One region of the Mesorhizobium sp. P3_A9 genome, then DNA from elsewhere that is predicted to be linked to it. Evidence: riboswitches for the same ligand, from Rfam matches in the RefSeq annotation. Region 1 holds a riboswitch; the other holds the start of a gene.
The links. Region 1 has a riboswitch for cobalamin ahead of AC1DX0_RS20715 (aromatic ring-hydroxylating oxygenase subunit alpha). Riboswitches for the same ligand answer to the same signal wherever they lie in the genome.

Region 2: it holds a riboswitch for cobalamin, as region 1 does, so the genes downstream of both, AC1DX0_RS11125 (DUF1636 family protein) here and AC1DX0_RS20715 (aromatic ring-hydroxylating oxygenase subunit alpha) in region 1, are expected to answer to the same signal.

Annotation. Positions count from the first base shown of each region.
Region 1 is NZ_JBFUGJ010000161.1:5,798-11,428, forward strand. It holds gene bglA (beta-galactosidase BglA) at 1-1,452, shown strand, start outside; gene AC1DX0_RS20695 (ABC transporter ATP-binding protein) at 1,483-2,595, shown strand; gene AC1DX0_RS20700 (DUF680 domain-containing protein) at 2,681-2,920, opposite strand; gene AC1DX0_RS20705 (DUF680 domain-containing protein) at 2,988-3,191, opposite strand; gene AC1DX0_RS20710 (DUF680 domain-containing protein) at 3,264-3,464, opposite strand; cobalamin riboswitch at 3,959-4,160, shown strand; gene AC1DX0_RS20715 (aromatic ring-hydroxylating oxygenase subunit alpha) at 4,275-5,522, shown strand; gene AC1DX0_RS20720 (FAD-binding oxidoreductase) at 5,543-5,631, shown strand, end outside.
Region 2 is NZ_JBFUGJ010000054.1:18,008-21,468, reverse strand. It holds gene AC1DX0_RS11135 (ABC transporter permease) at 1-22, shown strand, start outside; gene AC1DX0_RS11130 (substrate-binding domain-containing protein) at 96-1,085, shown strand; cobalamin riboswitch at 1,337-1,542, shown strand; gene AC1DX0_RS11125 (DUF1636 family protein) at 1,634-2,029, shown strand; gene AC1DX0_RS11120 (ABC transporter ATP-binding protein) at 2,026-2,814, shown strand; gene AC1DX0_RS11115 (ABC transporter substrate-binding protein) at 2,862-3,461, shown strand, end outside.

The DNA.
Region 1 (5,631 bases):
ATGAAGGATTTCGGCTACGACGTCTCGGACTATTGCGATGTCGATCCGATGTTCGGCACGCTGGCCGATTTCGACGCGCTGACGGCAGAGGCGCACCGGTTGGGTCTCAAAGTGATGATCGACGAAGTGCTGTCGCACACCGCCGACAGCCACCCATGGTTCAAGGAGAGCCGGGCGAGCCGCAACAATTCGAAGGCGGACTGGTATGTCTGGGCGGACGCAAGGCCCGACGGCACGCCGCCCAACAACTGGCTGTCGATCTTCGGTGGGTCGGCCTGGCAGTGGGACACCAGCCGCCAGCAATACTATCTCCACAATTTCCTGGCCGAGCAGCCGGACCTCAACTTCCACAACCGCGAAGTCCAGGACGCGCTGCTCGACGTCACCCGCTTCTGGCTGGAACGCGGCGTTGACGGCTTCCGCCTCGACACGATCAATTTCTACTTCCACAGCCAGGGCCTGGAGAACAATCCGCCGCTGCCGCCGGAAGAGCGCAACGACCAGACCGCCCCGGCGGTCAATCCCTACAACTACCAGGACCATATCTACGACAAGAGCCGACCGGAAAACCTCGGCTTCCTCGAACGCTTCCGCGCCCTGCTCGACGAATATCCGGCGACCGCCGCTGTCGGCGAGGTCGGCGATTCGCAGCGCGGGCTGGAAGTCGTGGCGGCCTATACCGCCGGCGGCAAGCGCGTGCACATGTGCTATTCCTTCGATTTCCTGGCGCCGGAAAAGATCAGCGCGGACAAGGTCCGCTCGGTGCTGGAAGCCTTCGGCAAGGTCGCCAGCGACGGCTGGTCGTGCTGGGCCTTTTCCAACCATGACGTGATGCGTCCGGCCTCGCGCTGGGCCGCCAGCGAAGCCGATCCGATCGCCTATCTCAAGGTCATCTCGGCATTGCTGATGTCGCTGCGCGGCTCTGTCTGCCTCTACCAGGGCGAAGAGCTCGGGCTCGGCGAAGCTGAATTGCGCTTCGAGGATTTGCAGGATCCCTATGGCATCCGCTTCTGGCCGGAATTCAAGGGCCGCGACGGCTGCCGCACGCCCATGGTGTGGGATGGCAGCGCCAAGAATGGTGGCTTCTCCCAGGCAAAGCCCTGGTTGCCGGTGCCGGCCAAGCATCTGGCGCAAGCGGTCAATGTCCAGCAGGGCGACCAGGCTTCGCTGCTCGAGCACTATCGGCGCTTCCTCACCTTCCGCCGTGCCCATCCGGCACTGGCCAAGGGCGATATCACCTTCATCGAAAGCGAGGGCGACACCGTCGCCTTCACGCGCCGGGCCGGCAACGAGCAGATCGTCTGTGTCTTCAACCTCGGCGCCAAGCCGGCCAAGGTTGACCTTGGCAGCCGATCACTGCAACCTTTGCCGGGACACGGGTTTTCCGGGCAAGCGAGCCCCGGTTCGATCGAGCTTGGCGGCTACGGCGCCTGGTTCGGGCGCATCGACTGAATCTTTGAGGAAATCACTGGGAGGAAACCAATGGCCGATGTCAATCTGAGACAAGTGAAGAAGTCGTACGGCAATCTCAACATTCTCCATGGCATCGACCTCGATATCAAATCGGGCGAGTTCATCGTCTTCGTCGGTCCGTCGGGCTGCGGCAAGTCGACCTTGCTGCGCTCCATCGCCGGGCTCGAGGAAATCACGGCCGGTGAGCTCAAGATCGACGGCGAAGTGGTCAATGACGTGCCGCCGTCGAAGCGCGGCATCGCCATGGTGTTCCAGTCCTACGCGCTCTATCCGCACATGACCGTCTACGACAACATGGCGTTCTCGATGAAGATCGGCAAGGAGAACAAGGCCGAGATCGACCGGCGCGTGCGCCAGGCTGCGGAAATCCTGCAGCTGACCAAATATCTCGACCGGCTGCCCAAGGCGATGTCGGGGGGGCAGCGCCAGCGTGTCGCCATCGGCCGCGCCATCGTGCGCAATCCGAAAGTGTTCCTGTTCGACGAGCCGCTGTCGAACCTTGATGCCGCGCTGCGTGTCGCCACGCGTATCGAGATCGCCAAGCTTAAGGAATCGATGCCCAACACGACCATGATCTACGTCACCCACGACCAGGTCGAGGCGATGACGCTCGCCGACCGCATCGTGGTGTTGAAGGACGGCCATATCGAGCAAGTCGGTACGCCGATGGATCTCTACAAGAAGCCCGGCAATCTGTTCGTCGCCCAGTTCATCGGCTCTCCGGCCATGAACATCCTGCCGGCGACGATCGACAAGACCGGCAACCCGACCGTGGTCAGCCATGTCGGCGGGCGCAAGGCCACGGTGCCGATCACGACACCTGCCTCGGCGAAGGGTGCGGCGGTAAGCTTCGGTGTGCGGCCGGAGGACCTGATCATCGCCACCGGCGCGGATTATCTGTTCGAGGGAACGGTCGATTATGTCGAACAACTCGGCGAGGTTCAGCTGGTCTACGTCGACATCGGCCGCGCCGACCTGCCGCTGGTGACCAAGCTGCCCGGCAATGCCGAGGTCAAGCGCGGCTCGACATTGCGGCTTAGCGCCAATGGCGAAGACCTGCACATCTTCGATGCGGACGGACATTCCTTCGCGCTCCAAAAGCCGGAAGCAAAGGCGGCCTGAGGCGAACAGCTCCGCTGAATCAAGGCACATAAAAAAGAGCGGCGGGCCAGGCCCGCCGCTCTTTTTTGGAGGTCAGCTTCGGCTGTTAGTGGTTGCCGAAGAGGTCCCGGTCACTGCTCTGAGGGATCGACTTCTGCACGTCGCCCGACGAATTGAGCAGCTTGTAGACGGGCGAGCCGCTGTTGCGGATCGAAGCCGTACGCGAATTGTCGACCGAAGTCGCGGCAGGCTGGTTGGCGCCATTGGAGCCGTAGTTGTCGCTGCCTGCGAAGGCGCTGCCGGAGATGGCCAGAACGGCGGCGGCAGCAAGGATGATCTTCTTCATTTCAAGTCTCCTGAATTTTGAGTTTCACGGGAGCAGCGGGGCAAACCGCCGCTCCCGGAATCGGCTGTTAGCGGCCGAAAAGATTACGATCGGCACCCTGAACAGGTGCCTGGGCAGCCGGTTCCGACTTCTTGATCGAAGCCGTGTAAGAGCTGTCGGTCGAAGCAACGGCAGGCTGGTTGGCGCCATTGGAGCCGTAGTTGTCGCTGCCGGCAAAGGCGCTGCCGGAGATGGCCAGGACGGCGACGGCAGCAATGATGAACTTGTTCATGTTAGTCTCCTGAATTTCTTAAGGTCGGCCAGAGCGGCGGACAAAAACCCCGCCGTTGGCCGGGATCGGCTGTTAGTGGTTGCCGAAGAGGTTGTGGTCAGCACCCTGGACAGGCGTCTGAGCAGCCGGTTCCGACTTCTTGATCGAAGCGGTGTGCGAGCTGTCGACAGCAGCAGCTGCCGGGGAGGCATTCGAACCGTAGTTGTCGCTACCAGCGAAGGCGCTGCCGGAAATGGCCAGAAGGGCGGCGGCAGTGAGAACAATCTTTTTCATTTTGGGTACTCCAGTATTTTTTTCCGTCCGTCTAGCGGCGTGTCTTGGGATTAAAATCGCGTCGTTCGGACAGCCCCGATGTGGGAAAGCCAGCTGGCCGTTTCCAATCACGAAGTTGTTCCGTGTGGACCAAGTATCCACCACTTGAAATTGTACCAAGGCCCTCTTGATCGAACATTTTTCCTATTGATATCAAAAAGTTAGTTGAAACCAGCACTGCGATCACCAACTGTATCGGAGGCTCAGCGTTCACACCGTCCTGCACGCACCGTCAACAGAAACGAACCGTTCGGTTCGATTTTAGAATGTGCTAATAGTCACTTTTCGAAACCGTTAACCCTTTTTGCCCCCGTTTCGGGTCGATTTTGATAGCCGGCACAGCCGGCACCACGATGATTTCCGTGACCACGGTCCTTGACCGATCATTGCGCATGCGTGTCGCGCCACATGGATGCGATGTCGCTTTCATGCCGATGTCGCAAGCGCTGTCGTGATTAGATCATGACATCTCAGGTGCCGCTTCGTGACGATGGAGCGGAGAATTGGGAAGCCGGTCAGAATCCGGCGCTGCCCCCGCAACGGTGGTGGAGTTCAAGTCGCAACGGGAGACCACTGGGCGAAAGCCTGGGAAGGTGTCGCGATGGTCCGCAAGGACAACTCCAGAGCCCGGAAACCAGCCCGAGATTTCTAGACTCGACTGATCGCGGTGGGCGGTCAAGAGGCGGATGGTGCATGCCCGGCTTTCGCCGGCCTGCGCCCGATCCTTCCTCAATCACCACCAGTTCAGTCCTTGAACGAAGAGGACAGGACATGGATACGCGCAACGACATGCTGAGGCTCTTGAACAGCCGCAGGGACGGATTCTCGCTCGAGCAGCCCTTCTACACGGATCCCGATTTCTTCAAACTGGACATGGAGCTGATCTGGTATCGCGACTGGCTGTTCATCGGCCATGATTGCGAACTGCCGAAGCCCGGCAGCTTCATCACCGTACAGATCGGCGACTATCCGGTCGTGCTGGTGCGCGATCAGCAGGGCGAGATCAACGCCTTCCACAATTCCTGCCGCCATCGCGGCAGCCGCGTCTGCAACACCGACAAGGGCATGGCCGCCAAGCTGGTCTGCCCTTATCACCAGTGGACCTACGAGCTGGACGGAAGGCTGCTGTTTGCCCGCCAGATGGCCGACGGCTTCGACAAGAGCCAGTTCGGCCTGAAGCCGGTCGCCTGCGAGAGCGTGGCCGGCTACATCTTCATCTGCCTGGCCAAGGAGCCCGCCGACTTCGCACCGATGCGGGCGATGATCGAGCCCTACCTCAAGCCGCACCGCCTGGGCGAAGCAAAGATCGCCTTCGAGAGCACGATCGTCGAGAAGGGCAACTGGAAGCTCGTCTGGGAAAACAACCGCGAGTGCTACCATTGCGCCGGCAATCACCCGGAGCTGTGCAAGACCTTCCCGGAAGCCCCGACGGTGACCGGCGTGCAAGGCGCCGACAGCGACCCGGAGATGCTGGCGCATTGGGCCAAATGCGAGGCAGCCGGCCTGCCGAGCAAGTTCCGCATCGACCCGGCCGGGCAGTACCGCGCCACCCGCGCGCCGCTGCTGCGTGACGCAGTCAGCTACACGATGAACGGCAAGCGGGCGGTGAAGAAGAACCTGTCCGACAGCGTCTCGGCCGACCGTATCGGCACGTTGATGCACTATCACTACCCGACGACCTGGAATCATATCCTGATCGACCATGCGGTCACCTTCCGCGTGCTGCCGATCAGCGCCACGGAAACCGCGGTGACGACCAAATGGCTGGTCCACAAGGATGCGGTCGAGGGCGTCGATTACGATCTCGCCGAACTCACCCATGTCTGGACCGAGACCAACGACCAGGACCGCCGCATCGTCGAGGAAAACGCCTTCGGCATCCTGTCGCCAGCCTATGAACCCGGCCCCTATTCGGAGCTGCATGAGGGCGGCGTGATCCAGTTCGTCGACTGGTACGCCCGCTTCATCGGTCCGCGCCTTGCCGATGGCGGCCGGCCGGCGCTGCGCAGTGTCGCTTGAGAGGTTGAGGGATGAACGCGATGACGGATCTTGGCCTTTATCGCCATCTCGACCAGATGGCGCCCTGGAACGACAGGCTGCAGGTGCTGGAAGTGATCGGCGTCAGCGA
Region 2 (3,461 bases), on a different contig from region 1:
CCGCGAGGGTTTGGGTCGTTAGGAGGAAGACGGCAGCATTTGGAAGGCAGTCAACCAAGGTCTGGCCCCCCGGCCCGACGAGGAGGAGAGTAAGTATGAAAACCACAAGACAAGGAACAAGGCGCGCGCTTCATGCCGTGCTTCAGGCAGGCGCCGGCCTGTGCATTGCCGGAGCCGCCCAGGCCGCCGAGCCGCTGGTCAAGGCCTGCGCCAAGGACGGCCAGTTCATCATCGGCTTTTCGCAGGCGAACAATGCCGAGCCCTATCGTCAGCACGTCAATGACGAGCTGACGGCGGCGGCCAAGGAAGTGCCGGGCTTCACGCTGCAGATCGCCGACGGCGCCGGCAACGTCAACACGCAGACCTCGCAGGTCGACAATTTCATCACCCAGAAGGTCGATCTCCTGCTGATCTCGCCCTTCGAGGCGGCGCCGCTGACGCCGGCGGTGAAGCGCGCCATGGATGCCGGCATCCCGGTCATCGAACTCGACCGCAAGACGGTCGGCGATCCTGGCAAGGACTACACCGCCTTCATCGGCGGCGACAATTACAAGATCGCGCTCGAAGCGGGCAAATACACCGCCAAGACCTTGCTGCCGGAAGGTGGCGAAGCGGCCGTGCTGGAAGGTCTCCCGAGTTCGACGCCGGCCGTAGAGCGGCTGAATGGCTTCAAGGACGGCGTCAAGGAGAATGCCAAGATCCAGGTCGTTGCCGAGCAGGCTGCCGACTGGGTGCCGGATAAAGCCCAGACCGCTTTCTCGGCCATGTTGCAGGCGCATCCCGACATCAAGGTGCTCTACGCCTCGAACGACATGATGGCGGCCGGCGCGCTGCTTGCCGCCAAGGGCGCTGGCAAGGACGTCAAGATCATCGGTACTGATGGCTTGCCAGGCCCGGCCGGTGGCATCGAGGCCGTCGCCAAGGGTGACTGGGCGGCGACCTTCACCTACCCGACGGGTGCGAAGGAAGCGATCGAGATGTCGAAGAAGATCCTACTCGATTGCGCCACTTCGGTGGATACGACGGTCACTGTCGAGACGACGGCGATCACGCCCGAGAACGCCAAGCAGCTGTCAGGCAAGTAAGCGCGTCTGCCTGCAGACTATCCGATCCGGGGCGGGGTTCACGCGAACTCCGCCCTGTCTGCGTCCGCAACCTTCAGCGATAGTTCGAAGGGTTGTGGCAAGGGATTGACATCGACAAAGAAAACCACCTAAATCGTTCTGTTATTACATTACAGATGGAGATATCGCACGCCTCTAGCTGACAAGCTGCCGGTGCCGCGATGGTGACAGGTTCAGTCGAAAAGAATCGTTGCGATGCGCTCGGGGCAAATCTACGGTGGCCCCGTGATGGTCCCCGCGCCGAAAGGCAAGGGGTGAAAAGGGAACACGGTGAGACCCTCAAAGGTCGAGACCGTGGCTGCCCCCGCAACTGTAAGCGGTGAGCAAGATCCGATATGCCACTGGCCGGCAAGGCTGGGAAGGCAGGATTGAGCCGAGACCCGCGAGCCAGGAGACCTGCCATCACTGAGTTGACCGGACGGGGTGTGCCGGGAGGAAACGTGGACGTCGGTCTTGTCGGCCGGCTCGCCAACATCCTTCCGTCGCCAGTTTTGGAAAGTGACGGAAAGTTGGACGGCGCCATCCATCGCATCATCGTGTGCACGCTTTGCCGTGACGTCCCGACAGGGATCAGGTCGGGCGAAAGCCTTTGCGCGGATTTGCGGTCCCGGCTCTCAGCCCACCACGAGCCCGTGGTTGCGCATGGCTTCACGATCGAAGGCGTCGAGTGCATGGCGGGCTGCGCGCGGCCGCTGACGGTGGCCTTCCAGGCGCCGGGCAAGGCCGCCTATCTCTTCGGCTCCATAGACGCGGAGGCCGACGCCGGCGATCTCGTGCGATTTGCCAGGCTTTACGCCTCGCTAGCCGACGGCTGGTGCAATTCCGGACAACGCCCGCCCCGACTGGCCGGCAAGACGCTGGCCCGCATCCCGGGATCGGGCAAGCCTGCGGGGGACAGCCGATGACAATGCCGCTTCTCGAAGCGCGCGACCTCGGCGCGACGGCCAACGGGCGGGATCTGGTCCATGCGGTCAGCCTGTCGGTGGCATTAGGCGATCGCCTCGCTATCATCGGCCCCAATGGCGCCGGCAAGACCACACTGCTGCGCATGCTGTCGGGCATGCTCAAGCCTAGCTCCGGAGAGGTGAAGCTCAGCGGGCGCCGCCTGGACAGGATCTCGACCGCCGAACGGGCGTTGCACATAGCCGTCGTCGGCCAGACCGACCAGCCTGATCCGCGACTAGCGGTGATCGACTATGTCGAGCTTGGCCGCGTCCCGCATGCCGGCCTGAGGCGCAGGAGCGAGGAACGCGACATTGTCGTCGATGCGCTGCGCCGGACCGGGCTGTTGCCGCTGCTTGGCCGCAGCATCGGCTCGCTGTCGGGTGGGGAACGCCAACGCGCCCAACTGGCGCGCGCCATCGCACAGCAACCGAAAGTGCTGTTCCTCGACGAGCCGACCAACCATCTCGATCCGCGCGCCCGCGGTGAGCTTCTCGAACTCGTGGCCGGCTTCGGCATGACGGTTATCGCCGTGCTGCATGATCTGGCCCTGGTGGCGCCCTTCGCCACCAGGGTCGCGGTGATGCACGAAGCCCGGCTGCATGCGCTGGCCGCCCCGCGCGAAGCGCTGACCCAACAGCTGATCCGCGAGATTTTCGGCGTCGACGTGTTTCGCCTGCGCCATCCCACCGAGGACCGCGAACTGACGGTGTTCGATGTTCCGAACCGCGCCGCGCCGCCGTCCTGATCGACCCCATTCCTCATCCGACACTGTTCAACCAAGGAGCAAAATCCGTGAAACGTCTCTCACTGTCGCTCGTCTTCTCGCTGCTGGCCTCGACGGCCTTCGCCTTCCCCGTCACCGTCGACAGCTGCGGCAAGCAGTTGACCTTCGACGCGCCGCCCAAGCGCGCCGTCATCCACGATCTCAACATGGCCGAGATGGCCTTCGCGCTGAAGCTGCAGCCGTCGATCGTCGGCCTGACCGGCATCACCGGATGGTACAAGGTCGGCCCCGAATTCAAGGCCGAGCAGGGTTCCATTCCGGAACTGGCGCCAAAATATCCGACGCTCGAGAACCTCGTCGCGGTCGAGCCCGATTTCTTCTTCGCCGGCTGGTACTATGGCATGAAGCCGGGCGGTGACGTGACGCCCGACACGCTCGCCCCGCACGGCATCAAGACGCTGGTGCTGACCGAAAGCTGCGTCCATCTCGACAAGAACCGCCCCGCCGCCTCGATGGACCTTCTGTATGGCGACGTCGAAAAGCTGGGCAAGATTTTTGGCAAGGACGCCGAAGCCGAGAAGCTTGTTGCCGGCTGGAAGTCACAGCTCGCTGATATCACCGCCAAGGTCGGCAGCGCCAAGGGGACGCGGGTGTTCCTCTATGATTCC